Regions from separate parts of the Stenotrophomonas sp. YJH_SMC_79 genome, predicted to be linked through region 2. Evidence: predicted binding sites of a transcription regulator. Region 2 holds the regulator's gene; each other region holds the start of a gene.
The links. The regulator FliA, encoded in region 2, starts transcription of late flagellar genes. The targets are predictions, from matches to a motif close to TAAAGTTTNNCNNNCNNNGGCCGATAA.
Positions count from the first base shown of each region.

Region 1: the regulator FliA is predicted to act here: its motif matches at 1,643-1,669, upstream of AC5P57_RS13825 (methyl-accepting chemotaxis protein).
Region 3: the regulator FliA is predicted to act here: its motif matches at 3,631-3,657, upstream of AC5P57_RS02380 (GGDEF domain-containing protein).

Region 1 covers NZ_JCAFRK010000003.1:598,041-603,558, forward strand. The annotation lists gene AC5P57_RS13815 (S41 family peptidase) at 1-586, shown strand, start outside; gene AC5P57_RS13820 (NAD-dependent epimerase/dehydratase family protein) at 685-1,578, shown strand; gene AC5P57_RS13825 (methyl-accepting chemotaxis protein) at 1,788-4,319, shown strand; gene AC5P57_RS13830 (DUF2628 domain-containing protein) at 4,416-4,802, opposite strand; gene AC5P57_RS13835 (hypothetical protein) at 5,019-5,192, shown strand; gene AC5P57_RS13840 (TonB-dependent receptor domain-containing protein) at 5,253-5,518, opposite strand, start outside.
Region 2 covers NZ_JCAFRK010000001.1:1,377,631-1,383,148, forward strand. The annotation lists gene AC5P57_RS06735 (chemotaxis protein CheA) at 1-1,212, opposite strand, end outside; gene AC5P57_RS06740 (protein phosphatase CheZ) at 1,215-1,820, opposite strand; gene cheY (chemotaxis response regulator CheY) at 1,820-2,212, opposite strand; gene AC5P57_RS06750 (RNA polymerase sigma factor FliA) at 2,270-3,013, opposite strand; gene AC5P57_RS06755 (MinD/ParA family ATP-binding protein) at 3,010-3,897, opposite strand; gene flhF (flagellar biosynthesis GTPase FlhF) at 3,884-5,506, opposite strand.
Region 3 covers NZ_JCAFRK010000001.1:480,577-486,094, reverse strand. The annotation lists gene AC5P57_RS02390 (hypothetical protein) at 182-1,108, shown strand; gene AC5P57_RS02385 (TonB-dependent siderophore receptor) at 1,154-3,403, opposite strand; gene AC5P57_RS02380 (GGDEF domain-containing protein) at 3,690-5,105, shown strand; gene AC5P57_RS02375 (MFS transporter) at 5,201-5,518, opposite strand, start outside.

The sequences.
Region 1 (5,518 bases), on a different contig from region 2:
GCGCGAGGTGCGGGTGCTGGAAGGCAATCTCGGTTACCTGCGCCTGAGCACCTTCTATCCGCTCGATCTGGCAAGGCCCAGGCTGGCGGCAGCGTTCACCCTGCTGGCCGACACCCAGGGTCTGGTGCTGGATCTGCGCCAGAACGGGGGCGGTGATGATGGCAGCGCCGACCTGCTGGTGCGGACCCTGCTGGAGCCAGGTGTCACTGCAGTGCAGGCGCTGGAGCAACGTGGCCGGCGTACCCCGGTGCCGCTGCCGCCAGCGAGCCTTCCGCTGTACCTGAAGCCGCTGGTGATACTGATCGACCGCCGCACCGGCTCGGCGGCCGAGTTCGTCGCGTATTCGCTGCAGGCCCTGGGACGTGCGCGCATCGTCGGCGGCCGCAGTGGTGGTGCCGCACATATGTTCGATGATCCTGTGCTGCTGCCCGATGGCTATCAGATCAGCATTCCGGATCGGCAACCGATCAATCTGCGCACCGGTGAAAACTGGGAACGGACCGGTGTCGCGCCTGACGTGGCAGGCGGCGACGACCCGCTGTTCATCGCGCGCCAACTGCTGGCTCCGCCGAAGTCGTCAAGATGAACGCACGGTTGCGCGGTTGTCCTATCGCAGATGCGCCGTTGCATGCCTAGAATCGAAGCATCCCGGTAGTTCCCGGGCGCTTCGAGTGAATGGACTCAATGAAGATTCTGTTGACCGGCAGTTCCGGGCGGATCGGGCGCGCGATCTTCGGCGCGTTGGCGGCTGCCCATGAAGTGGTTGGTCTGGACCGCAGCCCGTTCGCCACCACGCGCATCATTGCCGATGTCACCGATCATCAAGCCGTCGTGCGCGCGGTGCAGGGCGTCGACGCGGTCATCCATACCGCAGCCCTGCATGCGCCGCACGTTGGCCTGGTACCGGACGCGGTGTTCCAGCAGATCAATGTGGACGCGACTGCGCACCTGCTGCAGGCGGCGCGGGAGGCAGGTGCACGGCGGTTCGTGTTGACCAGTACCACCGCGCTGTACGGCCACGCAGTGGTGGCAGGAGGATGCCGCTGGATCGATGAGGATACCGAGCCGTTGCCGCGAACGATCTATCACCGCAGCAAGCTGCAGGCCGAGGCCCTGGCTGAAGCTGCGGCCGCACCGGACTTCGGCGTGCGCGTGCTGCGGATGGGGCGCTGCTTCCCGGAGCCGCCGGAACGGATGGCGATGTTCCGGTTGCATCGTGGGATCGACGCCCGTGACGTGGCCAGTGCCCATGCCGCGCTGCTGCTGGATGAGGGGCCGGCCTTCGCCCGCTACATCGCCTGCGCAGCGACCCCGTTCCGGCGCGAGGATTGCCTGGAACTGGCCACCCAGCCACGCAACGTACTGGCCCGGCGCGTACCGCAGCTGCTGGCCGAGTTCGAGCGCCGTGGCTGGCCGTTGCCGCTGAGCGTCGACCGCGTCTATGACAGCGCCCGCATTCGCAGGGAGCTGGGATGGCAGCCGCGTTTCGGGCCGGACGCTGTGCTGCAGCAGTACGCCGCAGGCAGCATCGAGGTGTTGCCGCGCGCGGAGTGGATCAAGGATCGGGTGGCCGAATAGGGGGCGCCGGGGCGGGTTCCTGTCCCGTCCCTGAGTGCATTCAGGAATGTGTCGTGCGGTCGCCTCAACCTCGTTGGCAGGCGGCCGCTAACCCGGTGCGCTTCCTGCGCCGGGCGGGTCCCGGCGGCCGGTGGCCTGCGCGATGGATCGCGCGCCTGCGCGGTGCCCTCGCGGTGCCGGTCGTCCTGAACTGCCTTGCGGACCCCTCCATGCCTTCTTCCCGTTCCGCCGCTGCCCGCCGTCCGGGCAGCATCGCCCACAAGCTGATGCTGGGCACCGCCGTCATCGCGCTGCTGTGCTTCGGCCTGACGGCGTTCCTGATCTATCGCCAGGCCAGTGCCAGCCTGATCGATGCCTCGCGCCAGACCATGACCAGCGAGGCCAACGCCGAAGCGCGCCAGGTCGCCGCCGACCTGGGCACGGCGTTCGCCAGCAACGATGCCATGGTCGAAGCCGTGCTCGCCCAGCGTGCGCGGGGGGACGTGCCTGATCGCGCCAGCCTGGCGGCCGTGCTCGGTGAGCAGCTGCGTACCCACCCGGAATGGCTGGGCAAGAGCACCATGTGGGAGGCCGATACCTTCGATGGCAAGGATGCCGAATTCGCCAATACCGAGATGCACGATGCCAGCGGCCGCTACATGAGCTACTGGGCCTGGCATGACGGCAAGCCACAGCAGTCGACCATGACCGACTACACCGAAGCCGCCGACGGTTCGGCCGACTGGTACGTGGTGCCCAGCCGCGACAAGCTGCCCAAGGTCAGTGAACCCTATGCCTACGACATCGCCGGCCAGCAGGTGCTGATGAGCACGTTGAGCTCGCCGATCATCGAAAACGGCACGTTCCTCGGTGTATTCACCGTCGACTTCTCGCTGGCGGCGCTGCAGAAGCACCTTGCCACGCTGAAGCCGATGGGCGCAGGTCGCGTCGAACTGCTCTCACCGAACGGCGTGGTGCTCGCCTCGGCGAACGCTGCCGAGATCGGCAAGCCGCGCAGCGATGCATTGACCCGCAGCATGCTGGCCGACATCGCCGCCGACCGCAGGTTCGAGGCTTTCACCCCGGACGCGGCCGGCAATGTGCGCGTGTACGTGCCGCTGCGCGTAGGCAATGCCCCGCAGCGCTTCGCACTGGGCGTGGTGATGCCGCATGCGGTGATCGTCGCCGAGGCGCGCCAGCTGCTGTGGCTGACGTTGCTGGTTGGCGTGGTGGCCGCGCTGACCCTCAGCGCAGGCGTCTACGTGCTGCTGCGCCGCCTGGCGATCCGCCCGTTGGCCGAAGCGGTGCGAGTGGCGGGTGACGTTGCCGCCGGCAAGCTCGACAGCACCTTGCCTGCGCGCAGCAACGATGAAGTGGGCCGCCTGCTGGAGGCGATGCAGGGCATGCGCGGACAGCTGCAGGCGGTGATGGCCGCGCAGGCGGAAATGGCGCGCCGCCACGATGCCGGCGAGCTGAGCTACCGCATGGACGCTACTGCCTTCCCCGGCGAGTACGGCCGCATGGTGGCCGACAGCAACCAGCTGGTGGCCTCCAGCAATGCGGTCACCCAGCGCCTGGTCGAGGTGATGCAGCGTTACGCGGTGGGTGACCTCAGCGTGGACATGGAAGCGCTGCCGGGCGAGAAGGCGGTGTTCACCGCTGCAATGGCCACCACCAAGATCAACCTGGCCGCGATCAACGAGCAGATCCAGCAGCTGGCTGCCGCCGCGGCGGCCGGCGACTTCGCCGTACGCGGCGATGCCGAGCGCTTCGACCACGATTTCCGCCGCATGGTGGAGACCCTCAACATCATGATGCAGGTCAGCGATCACAACCTGGCCGAGCTGTCGACGCTGCTTCGCGCGATTGCCGCCGGCGACCTCAGCGCACGCATGCGTGGTGATTTCCATGGCGTGTTCGCGGTGATGCGCGACGATGCCAACAGCACCGTGCAGCAGTTGACCCAGATTGTCGGGCAGATCCAGCAGTCGGCCGCCAGCATCCGCCTGGCGGCGGGAGAGATCGCTGCGGGCAACAGCGATCTCTCGCGTCGTACCGAGCAGCAGGCCGCCAACCTGGAAGAGACTGCCGCTTCGATGGAGGAGCTGACCTCCACCGTGCGCCAGAACGCCGACCACGCGCTGCAGGCCAATACCCTCGCCGGTTCCGCCGCTGGCGTTGCCAGCGAGGGCGGGGAGGTGGTCAACCAGGTGGTGCAGACCATGGAGCAGATCGAGGCATCGTCGCAGCGCATCGCCGAGATCATTTCGGTGATCGACGGCATCGCCTTCCAGACCAACATCCTGGCGTTGAACGCGGCGGTGGAAGCGGCGCGGGCAGGTGAGCAGGGCCGTGGCTTCGCTGTGGTCGCCAGCGAGGTGCGCGCGCTGGCGCAACGCTCGGCGGGCGCAGCGAAGGAGATCAAGGAACTGATCGACGCATCGGTGGCGCAGGTCGGTGCCGGTGCGCAGCTGGTGCACGGTGCGGGCCGTACCATGCAGGCCATCGTCGGCCAGGTGGGACGGGTCAACGAGATCATGGCCGAGATCTCGGCCGCGTCGCGCGAACAGTCCGCCGGCATCGAACAGGTCAACCAGACCGTGGTGCAGATGGATGAGACCACCCAGCAGAATGCCGCACTGGTGGAAGAAGCCAGTGCCGCCGCGCGTGCGATGGAAGAACAGGCCGAGCAGCTGGCCGTGGCGGTCTCGCGCTTCCGCCTGCAGGCCGAGCCGATGGCCACGGCACGCCGCGCGGCCTGACGCTGGCCGGAGTGCACATGAAGACGCCCGGCCAAGGCCGGGCGTCGTCGTTTCTGCTCGTCGTTGTGCCGGTCGGGGCCGGCCGCTGCCGCGGTTCTAGAACATGCCTTCGAAGGGGTTCCAGCTGGCGCGGCCCTTCACCTGTTCCAGGTAGTAGCTGTAGTTGGTGCTGGAAGCGACCAGGAAGTTCATGGCGATGAACACGGCACGGGCCACGATGTCGGGCAGGAACAGGGTCACGGCGGCCAGCGCGATGTTGATGCCGATCACCACCAGCGCCTTGCGCCACATGCCCAGGATGAACAGGTAGATGGCGCCGAAGAAGAAGGCGAAGAAGTTGATGTTGACCTTCAGGCGGTCGCCGAAGGACAGCGCCTTCCAGGCCTGCTTGAAGCCTGGTTCCTTGGGCGCGCCGTGCTGCTGGAAGAAGTTGAAGCGGAACTGCCACTTCGGGCTGAAGCGGGAGAGGTCGACTGCGTTCATTGACGTACACGTCCTTGTGGGAAAACGATTACATGATACCGGCCGGCCGGTTCAGGTATCCACCCTGCAGCGTCAAAAATGTGACGCTCAGTGCGTTATGGCCCTGCGGCCAGGGGGCGCACCGTCACCCACCCGCCTTGTTTTTAGGATAGGGTGCGCAGTTCCGCTACCGCACCGGCTGAATCCGTGCGGTGGCGGGATGTCCATGGAGGTTGCATGACCACACCTGCTACACCGGAAAACGCACCGGGACCGGTGCTCCTGCCGACACCTGAAGTGGTGCAGGCACAACAGCTGCTCGCACGCCAGCAACTGGCGGTGGCGATGGACCGTGCACGCACGGCCGCTACGCAGAGCGCGGCGCCCGCCGCCGCACTGGAAAGCGAGTAACCCGCAACACCGCCGATCGCGCTGGCCCGTCGCCAGCGCGATCGTGGCGGACGCTCCTGGTCAGAACCGCGCGGTCATGCTGAAGAAGTAGCTGCGCCCGGCCACGAAATAGTCGGTGGAGCCTTCCGCATACAGCTTCTTGTCGGCCAGGTTGCTGACACCGCCACGCAGGGTCAGCACCTCGTTGACGTTCCAGGCCGCGGTCAGGTCATACAGCGTGTAGGCCTTGAGGAAGGTCGTCGCCGTGCCGGTCTGCTTGCCGGTGTACTGCGCCGACAGGCTGCTTGAGAACACCGTGTTGGGCGTCCAGTCCAGCGACGAGTAGC
Region 2 (5,518 bases):
CTCGCGCGCCTTGGCACGCAGCTTCTCGGGGTCGATGCCGGCGCCATCGTCCTGCACCTCGATGCTGACGTAGTCACCTTCCTGCTGGGCGGACAGGCGCACATGGCCCATCCGCGGCTTGCCCTGTGCTTCACGCAGGTCGGGCATTTCCACGCCGTGGTCGATGGCGTTGCGGACCAGGTGCACCAGCGGGTCGGCCAGCGCTTCGACCAGGTTGCGGTCGAGCTCGGTCTCGGCACCGACCAGCTCAAGGTCCACTTCCTTCTTCAGCGAGCGGGCGACGTCGCGGGCGACCTTGGGGAAGCGCGAGAACACTTTGCCCACCGGCTGCATGCGGGTACGCATCACGGCCGACTGCAGGCGCGCAGTGGCGATGTCCAGCGTCGATACGGCGCGATCCAGCTCCTCGTCGCGCAGGCGTGCACGGAGGGTCTTCAGGCGGTTGCGGGAAAGCACCAGTTCGCCGATCAGGTTGACGATCGCATCCAGGCGCTTGGTGTCCACGCGCACGGTGTGCTCGGCCTCGGCCATCGGCTTGGCCGCTGGCTTGGCTGCGGGCGCCGGGACAGGTGCCGGGCGCGGTGCTGCGGCGGGTGCCGCCGCGATGGCGGCAGCAGGCTTCGCGCCTGGCGCAGCACCGCCGTGCAGCTGGTCCAGCAGGGCTTCGAACTCGTCTTCGCTGATCAGGCCGTCGTCGGCCTTCTTCGCTGGCGCGACCGCAGTCGGCGCGTTGCCGCCGTGCAGCTGATCGAGCAGGGCCTCGAATTCGTCGTCGGTGATCAGATCGCTGCCGCCTGCCGCAGGCGCGGCCGCAGCGACCGGCGCGGCAGTGCCACCGTGCATGTCGAACTGCGCGATCAGGTCCGGCGGCGCATAGCCCGGCTCGGTACCGGAGGACACGGCGTCCAGCATCGACTGCAGGTAGTCCAGCGACTGCTGGGCGGCGTCGAAGTGGTGGGCCTGCAGTACCGCCTGCCCGGCACGCGCGATGCCCAGGGCTTCTTCAGCGGCGTGGCACAGCTCGACCATGGCGGTGACGCCAAGGAAGCCGGCGCCGCCCTTGAGCGTGTGGTAGCCGCGGAACACCGCGTTGAGTTGCTCGGTGTCCTGCGGTGCCTGCTCCAGCGACACCAGCTGTTCGCCCAGGCGATCCAGGATTTCCTGGGCCTCGATGATGAAATCGGCAGTGATGTCGTCGGATACCGCGCTCATGCTTACAGCCCCAGATCCGACAACAGGTCGTCGGCGTCGTTCTGCGAGACCGCGTGGCGGTCCAGTCCCTTCAGTGCCGGCCCGGCCAGTTCCGGATCGGTGCGATGCTGTTCCGGCGGCAGGCCGAGTGCGCCAAAGCCCTCGTGCACGCGGCGGACGATGCCGACCACGCGACGGATGATCTGCCCGGTCAGGTCCTGGTAGCTCTGGGTCAGGGCGATCTCGGTCAGGTTGTGGCGGATGCGCTCGAGCTGCGTGTCCTGGCCCGGCTGCAGGCCTTCGGCGCGCAGTTGTTCGGTCAGGCTGCGGCATTCCTCGGCCAGGTCCAGGGTGCGGTGCGTGGCCTGTTCGGTCATCGCCACCACGTGGTCAAGGCGTGCGCAGGCGTCGTCCAGCTCACCGGCCTCGCTGGGTACGGTCGGCAGTTCACCCAGTGCCTGTCCCAGCTCGCGGGCCAGCCGCGAGAGGCCGCTCATCATCGGCTGCGTACGCAGCGCGACCAGTCCGTCGATGCGTTGCCGCCAGGCGGCTTCGTCACCGGACTCCAGGGCGTCCAGGGCTTCCTGCAGGCGCAGGGCGAGGGCGTTCTTGTCGACCGTGGTATCCATCAGGCGCTGGCCGCCAGGCGTTCGAAGATCTTGCCGAGCTTCTCTTCCAGCGTCTGCGCGGTGAACGGCTTGATGATGTAGCCGTTCACGCCGTTCTGGGCGGCTTCGATGATCTGCTCGCGCTTGGCTTCGGCGGTGACCATCAGCACCGGGAGGGTCTTCAGCTTGGCATCGGCGCGGATCGCCTTCAGCAGTTCGATGCCGGTCATCACCGGCATGTTCCAGTCGGTGACCACGAAATCGAACGGCTGGCTCTGCAGCAGCGACAGCGCGGCATGCCCGTCCTCGGCTTCGGCGGTGTTGGTGAAGCCCAGATCGCCCAGCAGGTTCTTGACGATTCGACGCATGGTCGAGAAGTCGTCGACGATCAGGATGCGCATGTTCTTGTTCAAAGCAGAGTTCCTTTGTTGTTCATTCCGGGCGGCCGGGGGCAGCCGCCTCGGGCATGTTCATTCTTCCAGGCCGGCGTCGGCGGCCTCGAAGATTTTCAATCGGCCCCGCAGGCGCAGTACCGCCTGGCCGTGGATCTGGCAGACCCGCGACTCGCTCACGCCGAGCACCGCGCCGATCTCCTTCAGGTTCAGTTCCTGCTCGTAATAGAGCGAGAGCACCAGCTGTTCGCGCTCGGGCAGGTGGCCGATGGCCTTGCCCAGCTCGCGGCCGAACTCGCCGCGCTCCAGCACCTGCTGCGGGGTCGGGCCGCCCTGGGCGACGGTGTCCAGCTCGCCCTGGTCCTCGATGCGCGACTCCAGGCTCAGCACCTGGCCGCGTGCGGCGTCTTCCATCAACCGCAGGTATTCGGGCAGCGGCATCTCCATCGCGGCGGCCACTTCGGTGGCGCTGGCGGCGCGGCCACTGCTCTGTTCCAGGCGACGGATGGTGGCGGCGGCATCGCGGGCACGCCGGTGCACCGAGCGCGGCACCCAGTCGCCACGGCGGATCTCGTCGATCATCGAACCGCGGATGCGGATCGAGGCATAGGTTTCGAACGAGGCGCCCTGGTCGGCGTCGTAGCTGCGCGAGGCTTCGATCAGGCCCATCATGCCGGCCTGGATCAGGTCGTCCACTTCAACGCTGGCCGGCAACCGCGCAGCCAGGTGGTGGGCGATGCGCCGCACCAGGTCCGAGTGCTGGGCGATGACCTCGTTGGCCGCCGAGCGCTGGACCTCCCGGTACTGGGCTGCGCCTTTCATGCGGCCACCCCGCGCTGCTTGAGGATGCGCTCGAGGAAGAACTCGACGCCGCCACGCGGTTCGGTCGGCGCCTGCCAGCGTGCGGTGCGGCGCGCGATCTCGGTGATCGCCAGCGCGGCCGGGCTGGACGGATAGGCCTTCACCACCGGCTGCTGGCGCTGCACCGACAGGCGCAGCCAGTCATCCTGCGGCACGCAGCCCAGGTAGTTCAGCGAGACATCGGCGAGGAACTTCTCGCAGACGCGGGTCAGCTTTTCGTACAGCACGCGGCCCTCGTTCGGGTCGCGCACCATGTTGGCCACCACCTGGATGCGGTCCACGCCGCGCTCGCGCGAGAGCACCTTGATCAGCGCATAGGCGTCGGTGATCGAAGCCGGTTCGTCACAGACCACCACCACGGTGTCCTGCGCGGCCTGGCAGAAGGTCAGTACGCCGTCGGTGATGCCCGCGGCGGTGTCGACCACCATGATGTCCAGTTCACGTTCCAGCTCGGAGAACACGTTGACCAGGCCGACGTGCTCGGCCGGGGCCAGCTCGGCCATGTGCCGGCGGCCGGATGCGGCCGGCACCACCAGCACGCCGTTCGGGCCTTCGACGATGACGTCGTCCAGCGAGCAGCGACCGGCGACCAGGTCGGCCAGCGTAAAGGTGGGGTTCAGCCCCAGGATCACGTCGATGTTGGCCAGGCCAAGGTCGGCGTCCAGCAGCAGCGTGCGCTTGCCCATGCCGGCCAGTGCCACGGCCAGGTTCGCGGACACATTCGTCTTGCCCACGCCGCCCTTGCCGCCGGTCACGGCAATGGTGCGCACAGGGCCGAGCGGCTCGCTGCGGGTCGCCGACAGCGGGAAGGTCTTGGTCAGCTTGGCGTACTCACGCGACGGCATGGTTCAACTCCGGGTTGCAGGGCATATCGGCCGCTCGGCGCAAATCTTCAAGGCGAAGTACAAGATTGGCTGCACTGGCCCGATGCAGGTCGTCCGGAACGTCCTGGCCATCGGTCACCCAGGTGATCGGCAGGGCGTGGTCCACGGCCACCGACAGGGCGTTGCCGAAGCGGCCGGTCTCGTCCAGCTTGCTCAGCACCAGGCCCTGCAGGTTGGCGGCGCCGAAGCGGCGGACCACCTCGTCCATGTCGCCGAAGCTGGTGTTGGCCGGCAGCACCAGCAGGGTGCGCACCTGGCGGGCGGCACGCAGCCACTGCAGCTGGGCGGCCAGTGCGCGGTCGCGCGGGCCCAGGCCGGCGGTGTCGATCAGTACCAGCTTGTAGTCCTTCAGGCGTTCCAGCAGCTGGTCCAGGTCGGTGCCGCTGTTGGCCTCGTGCACCGCGATGCCGAGCTGGCGGCCGTAGCCGTACAGCTGTTCGCGGGCACCGATGCGGGTGGTGTCGGTGGTCACCAGGGCGACGTCACGCGGCGCGTGTTTCTCGGCGAAGCGCGAGGCCAGCTTGGCGATGGTGGTGGTCTTGCCGGCGCCAGTCGGGCCGACCAGGGCGATCACGCCGCCTTCTTCCAGCGGGTCGACCGGGGCGATCGGCAGCTTGCGCGAGATCAGCCCCAGCATCAGGCCGCGACCACGGTGGGCTTCGGTCTCCAGCGGAATCTGCATGGCCACGTCGCGGGCCAGGCCGGCATCAAAGCCGTACTCGTCCATCAGGTCCAGCGCGGTGGCGCGTACCGGGCAGCCGCGCAGGCGCTCGTCGGTGAAGCGGTTCATCTCGCGCTCGATCACCTGGCGCATGCCGGCCACTTCCTGGCGCAGCTGGCGGATCTCGGCGTCGTCCTGGGCGACGACGGTCAGCGTCGGTGCCGGGGCCAGCACGGGGGCCGGACTGGCTTCGGCGACGGCTTCGAGCGCTGCCGGTTCGCTGGCGGCGATGTCAGGCTGGACATCGGCCATGGCAGCGCCCGGCAGCGGCGGCGGCTGCACGGCGGGGGGCACGCTTTCGTGATGCGTGTCGTGCGGCGGGTCGATCTGGAAGTGGGCGCGGTTGGCCGGCGCGGTGACGGCCGGGCCCGGTGCGACGATGGCCTCGGCGAACGGGGCGAAGATCTGTTCGGGCAGCGCCGGTTCGTTGACGGCGGCGCGCGCCAGGGTGGCTGCGAAGCCGGTGCTGCCGCGGGTCGGCACGATCTCGTCGGCGCTGTCCAGGGTGCGGCCGGTGGCACCCACGGCCGCACGGGCGAGGGCGGCCACGGCCGAGGTGGTGGCGGCCACCGGCTCCGGCGCCGGGGCAGCGCTGCGGCGGCGGGTCACCGCAGCGATCACAGCATCGGCGGCGGTACGCGGCTTGGGTGCCGGCGGAGGAGCGACGTCACGACGCGAGGCTTCCAGTGCGCGCTGCACGGCGCTCTCGTCGTAGTTGGCGGCGGCGACGATCTCGATGCCTTCCTCGATCCGGCGGTTGGACAGGATCACGGCGTCAGGACCATGTTCCTTGCGCACCAGGTTCATGGCCGAGCGCATGTCGGCGGCGACGAATCGTTTGATTTTCATGCTGTGGTCACG
Region 3 (5,518 bases), 900 kb from region 2:
GCCGTGGGGAAACTATCACGGTGTTTATAACATTGCAGACTGCACGCCGCGGCTCGCCGCAGCTTGCGCCCGTGCCGGGCCACACTATGATGGCCGCATCCCCTCTGGATGGGGAACGGGCAGCCGGATCGCTTCGGCGTTGCTGCCCGCAATGGACACCCAAGCACAAGGAATCCGGAACATGTGGACTACCAAGACCCCCTGGGTCGCCGTCGCCGTGGCCTGCGCGCTGGGCACGGCCGCAAGCGCCTCGGCCAAGACCTGCCAGCAGAACTTCCAGGCGGTAGGCGACCCCCGCAATGGCCAGTTCTTCACCTCCGAGGTCACCCTTCCCGGCCTGAAGCCCCGCAGTGCGCTGGGCCAGCTGCGCAAGGCAGCGCTTGATGAGGGCAACAACTTCGTCAGCGGTGACGTCATCACCGAGACCGAAGGCCAGATGTACGTGCTGCAGACCGACACCAAGATGCCACTGGTCAGCATCATCACCGCCTCCAATGGTGGCAACGTGGTGGTCGGCACCAAGCTGTCGCGCGGGCAGACCGCCAAGGAAGAGGACGCACGCAGCGCGCTGTGTGGCTGGCTGGACAAGCTCAAGACCGGCCCGGAAGGCGAGGCGATCGCCGAAGCCGTGCGTGTTTCCAGCGGTTTCGACAAGCCGATCCAGGCCACCGCGGTCGGCATGTCCACCGAAATGGGCAAGGACTCCAAGCGGCTGCAGCGGGAAATCAACACCGCACCGCTCAGGGCGCTGTTCTCCGGCACCAGCACCCCGCCGGATACCGATGCGATGTACCAGCCGTTGCTCGTCAAGTATTTCGGCCGTCGTTTCGTCATCGATGGCCAGGTCTACACCGCCCAAGCCAACCGCTTTGCCAAGACCTTCGAGGTGGGCTATCTGGTCACCAGGATGAAGGGCATCGGTGGCATCGGCGGGCGCCAGTCGAACGACGACAACAACGCCAACTTCACCGTGCACTGTGCGCTGGCCCCGGATCAGATGGCACTGGGCGCCACCCTGCGCGAGAACGACTGGGTGAAACTGGAAGGCGTGGTCGACAAGATGGACACCGGTGGCGTCCACCTGCGCGATTGCCGGCAGGTGAAGTAACCCCCAGGCTGCGCCGGGGAACGCCCCGGCGCAGTTCTCATCGGATCAGAACCCGAAACGCAGGCTGGCCCAGTACGCGCGGCCCGGCTCGTTGTAGGTTGCCGCGCCGGCATCGCTGCTGTTGGCCTCGCGGAACAGGCGCTTGTCGGCCAGGTTGTTGACGCCGAAACCGAAGCTGACCGTCTCGGTCACCTTGTAGCGCGCGCTCACGCCCCAGATGTTGTACGCACCACGGTCCTGCAGCGCGAGCGACGGATCGCAGGTACCGGTGCAGCGCGGATCATTGTTGATGTTGGTGGTGGCCGGCTTCTGCTTGCCGTAGAACGTGCCGGTCAGCAGCAGCGACAGCTTGTCGGTGGCCTGCCAGTCCAGCATCGTGTTGACGGTGTACTTCGGAATCACCGACAGCGGCTGGCCGGTGCTCTTGTTCTCGTTTTCCACCATGTAGGTGAAGTTGTTGCTCCACTTCAGGCGGTTGCCCTGCTCGCCCAGCAACGGGATCACCAGGTTGCCTTCAAGCCCCTGCACGATCGCCTTCGGTGCGTTCTCCCAGCGGAAGATGCGGCCCCTGGTGTCGGCAGTCAGGCCGATCTGGGTGTAGCCGGCCTGGATCTTGTCCTTGTAGTCGTTGTGGAAGTAGGTCAACGACGCCTGCCAGCCGCTCTGCGGTGCCCACTCGATGCCCAGTTCCTTGTTCAGGCTGGTTTCCGCCTTCAGGTCCGCGTTGCCGCGCATGTAGCAGCCGGCGCCCAGGCTTGGCAGTGCATTCGGGCAGCCATTGCCACGGGTGTAGTACAGATAGTCCGGATTCGACTGGTACAGGTTCGGCGCCTTGAACGCGCGGGCGATGCCGCCCTTTACCACCCAGTCGCTGTTGATGCGGAACTGCGCATTGAGGCTGGGGCTGGTGTTGTTGCCGAACTGGCTGTGGTGGTCGAAGCGCAGGCCCGGGGTAACGATCCAGCGCTCACCCAGGTAGATGTTGTCTTCCACGAACACGGCCGTGGTCTGCGCGTCGGACTTGCCGCGTGCGCGATCGGCCGACAGCCCCGGGATGCCGCCGCCGCTGGTACTGGACTGGCTCATCGAATACGGGTCGGTCAGGCGGCTGTCCAGGTACTCGAAGCCCAGCGTCCAGATGTTCTCGGCGCCGCCCAGCGTGGTCGGGAAACTCACTTCGCCATCCAGCTGGTAGTTGCGCAGGCGCGAGGTCGACCAGTCGGTACCGTTGAAGCTGCCTTCCGGGCCACCGGCCAGGCCTTCGTTGATGCGCGAGTTGTTCACCGCTTCCACCGCGGCGGTCACCCGCGAGGTCACGTCGCCCCAGCGGCCACGATGGGTGATCGCGCCGGTGTTGCGGTACATGCGGTTGGTTTCCGCCTTGTTGTCGGCCAGGGCGGCCAGATCGATGCCGGTCGAAGTGCCGGTGGTGCTGACCGCACGGTCGCCGGCGTAGATGTTGCCCTGGCGGCTGGTGCCGGCTTCGAACTCCACCACCTGGTTGGCGGTCACGTCCCAGCGCAGCAGCGCGTTGACATCGCGGTTCTTGACGCCCTCGCGGCCGGCCGGCGGCACCGCGTTCGGATTCGTCGCGAAGTCACGGTTGAGTTCCAGCGAATCGGCGTCGGTCTTGTTGAGATTGCCGTACAGGCGGAACGACAGGGTGTCGGTCATCGGCCCGCTCAACTGCAGGCCGACGCGCTCGCTGCCGCCTTCGGCGCTGTGCTCGGGCACCAGGCCGTACAGGTCGACCGCACCGGTCAGGTCGCCGGTCGGGCGCTTGGTGATGATGTTGACCACGCCGCCAGAAGCACCGGAGCCATAGCGTGCCGCCGCCGGGCCGCGCAGCACTTCGATGCGCTCGATCATTTCCGCCGGCACCCAGTTGGTGTCACCGCGGGTATTGCGCTCACCGCTGCGCCCCATGCGCACGGCATCGCGTGCGCCGATGCGCTTGCCATCGACCAGGATCAGGGTGTTTTCCGGGCCCATGCCACGCAGATCGATCTGGCGGTTGTTGCCGTACTGGCCCGAGGCACTGTTGCCGGTCAGGTTGACGCCGGGCATGGTCCGCAGCAGCTCGGCGATGTCATTGGCTGGCGGGCGCCGGGCGATGTCCTCGGCGGTGATGGTCGAGGTACCCAGTGCCTGGCGCGCGATCTGCGAGGCGGTGACGTGCACCGTGTCGATATCGGTAGCGTCGGTTTCGGCCTGGGCGGTCAGGGCACTGCCGGCCAGCAGGGCGGCAACAGCAAGCGCCAGCGGGCGCGGCGATAGGACAACGGCAGGAGACATGATCAGGACCTTCTGGCAGGGCTACGGGGCCTCTGGCAAAGGGCTTGAGGCAGCGACGAGGGGGAGGCGGAGCAGTGCTGCAGGCACCTGCAGCCCGTTCCGTGCGCGCATTCTCCCACCAATGCGATTGATTCTCAAATGCGTTCACTCATTGCCGCAGCGGCGCCGATGTGGTTTGCGCACCGTGCAACCCTGCACGGCGCGTAAACTGGCCGGCTAACCCGCCATCAACCGCACGCCTCCGCGGCCGATACCCGTGGTTTGTCGTACGCAGTCAGAGATCGACGTGGAAACACCCCAACTGGACGATGCCAGCCAGCCGCTGGCCGAGGCGTGGCAGCTGTGCCTGCAGCAGGCCGGCCCAGCCGCTACCGCGCTGCTGCATGCCGCTGCCGCCGATGCCCCACCGGCGCTGGCCCAACGCTTCTACGAAGTGCTGCTGCAGGACGCGCGTGCACGCCGCTTCCTGTCCCATGACCAGGTCAAGCAGCGCCTGCAGCCGGCCATGCAGCGCTGGCTGGTGCAGCTGCTGACCACCGACGCCGCCGGCGTCGTCGCCACCGTTGCCTCGCAACGGGTGATCGGCGATGTGCATGCACGGGTCGGTATTCCCGTCGACCTGGTCACCCGCGGCGCGCGCGTGCTCAAGCACGCGCTGTTCGTGCGCCTGCGTGACGACGCGCCCGACAGTGCCACCGCATTCGCCGCCATCGACTGCCTCAGTGCGATCATGGACATCGCCATGGAAGGCATGACCCTCGCCTACACCCATGCGCGCGAGCGCTCCAGCCGCGCCGACGCGGCATACCGGCTGTTCTCGCTGGTGCAGAACGTCAGCACCGAACGCGAGCGCCAGCGTGCACTGCTGCTGGACTGGGAAAACGCCCTCCTCTACGCGTTGGCCGGCCATATGCAGGGAAGCGACAGCGCCAGCCTGGCCACCTCCGAATTCGGCCTGTGGTTCACCCACAAGGGTATTCCCAGCTTTGGCGAAAGCAGCGAGACCCAGCAGGTCGGCCGGCTGATGGCCCGCATCGACGGATGCCTGCAGCGCGCCACGGACGATGACCCTGCGCAACGCCTGGCAGCCCTGCCGTCGATCCGCGAGGACCTGGCCAGCATCCGTACCCTGATGACGCTGCTGTTCGAACGCATCGGCGAACTGGATGCCGGCAGCGACGCGCTGACCAACCTGCTCAACCGCCGCTTCCTGCCCACCGTGCTGCGCCGGGAAATCGAGCTGGCCACACGCAACCGCACGCCGTTCTCGCTGCTGCTGCTCGACCTGGATCATTTCAAGGCAATCAACGACGGCCACGGCCACGATGCCGGCGACCGCGCGTTGCAGCACGTCGCCGGCCTGCTCGGCCAGCTGACCCGCGGCAGTGATTACCTGTTCCGCTATGGCGGCGAGGAGTTCGTGGTGGTGCTGGTCGCGGCCAGCGAATCACAGGCCGCGGTGATCGCCGAGAGCCTGCGCCGGCAGATCGCACAGTCGCCGGTAGCACTGGCCAATGGCCAGGTGCTGGAGCTGACCGCCAGCATCGGCGTGGCCGGTCACGATGGTCATCCGGATTACGAGCGGCTGATGGCACGTGCCGACGCCGCGATGTACGAGGCCAAGCGCAGCGGCCGCAACCGCGTGGTGGTGGCCAGCGCGGACCTGCAGGAAGCCCCGGGACGGCGTGCACTGCAGCGATGACGACAGGACAGGTAGAGTCGACCGCTGGTCGACTATCGCGCGCAGCGCGGGATTTTTCGCACGCGGGGCGAAGAGCAGTCGACTGACAGTCGCCTCTACCGACAGCCGGCTCGACCAATACGGCCGCCAGCTGCTGCTTTCACCGCCACCACCCGCCACGCCGCCCACCACAGCAGCGCGAGCACCGCGATGCCGGCGCCCAGCAGGCACACCGCAGGCCAGCCATGCCGGGCCTGCATCCAGGGCCCAGCCGCCGCACCGGCACCGCTACCCACGGCATAGAACAGCATGTACAAGGCCACCAGGCGTCCATGCTGCTCACCCGGCGCGCCCAGCAGCAGCGCCTGGTTCGATACATGCAGCGCCTGCCCACCCAGATCGAGCACGATCACACCCAGCAGCAGCAACGACAG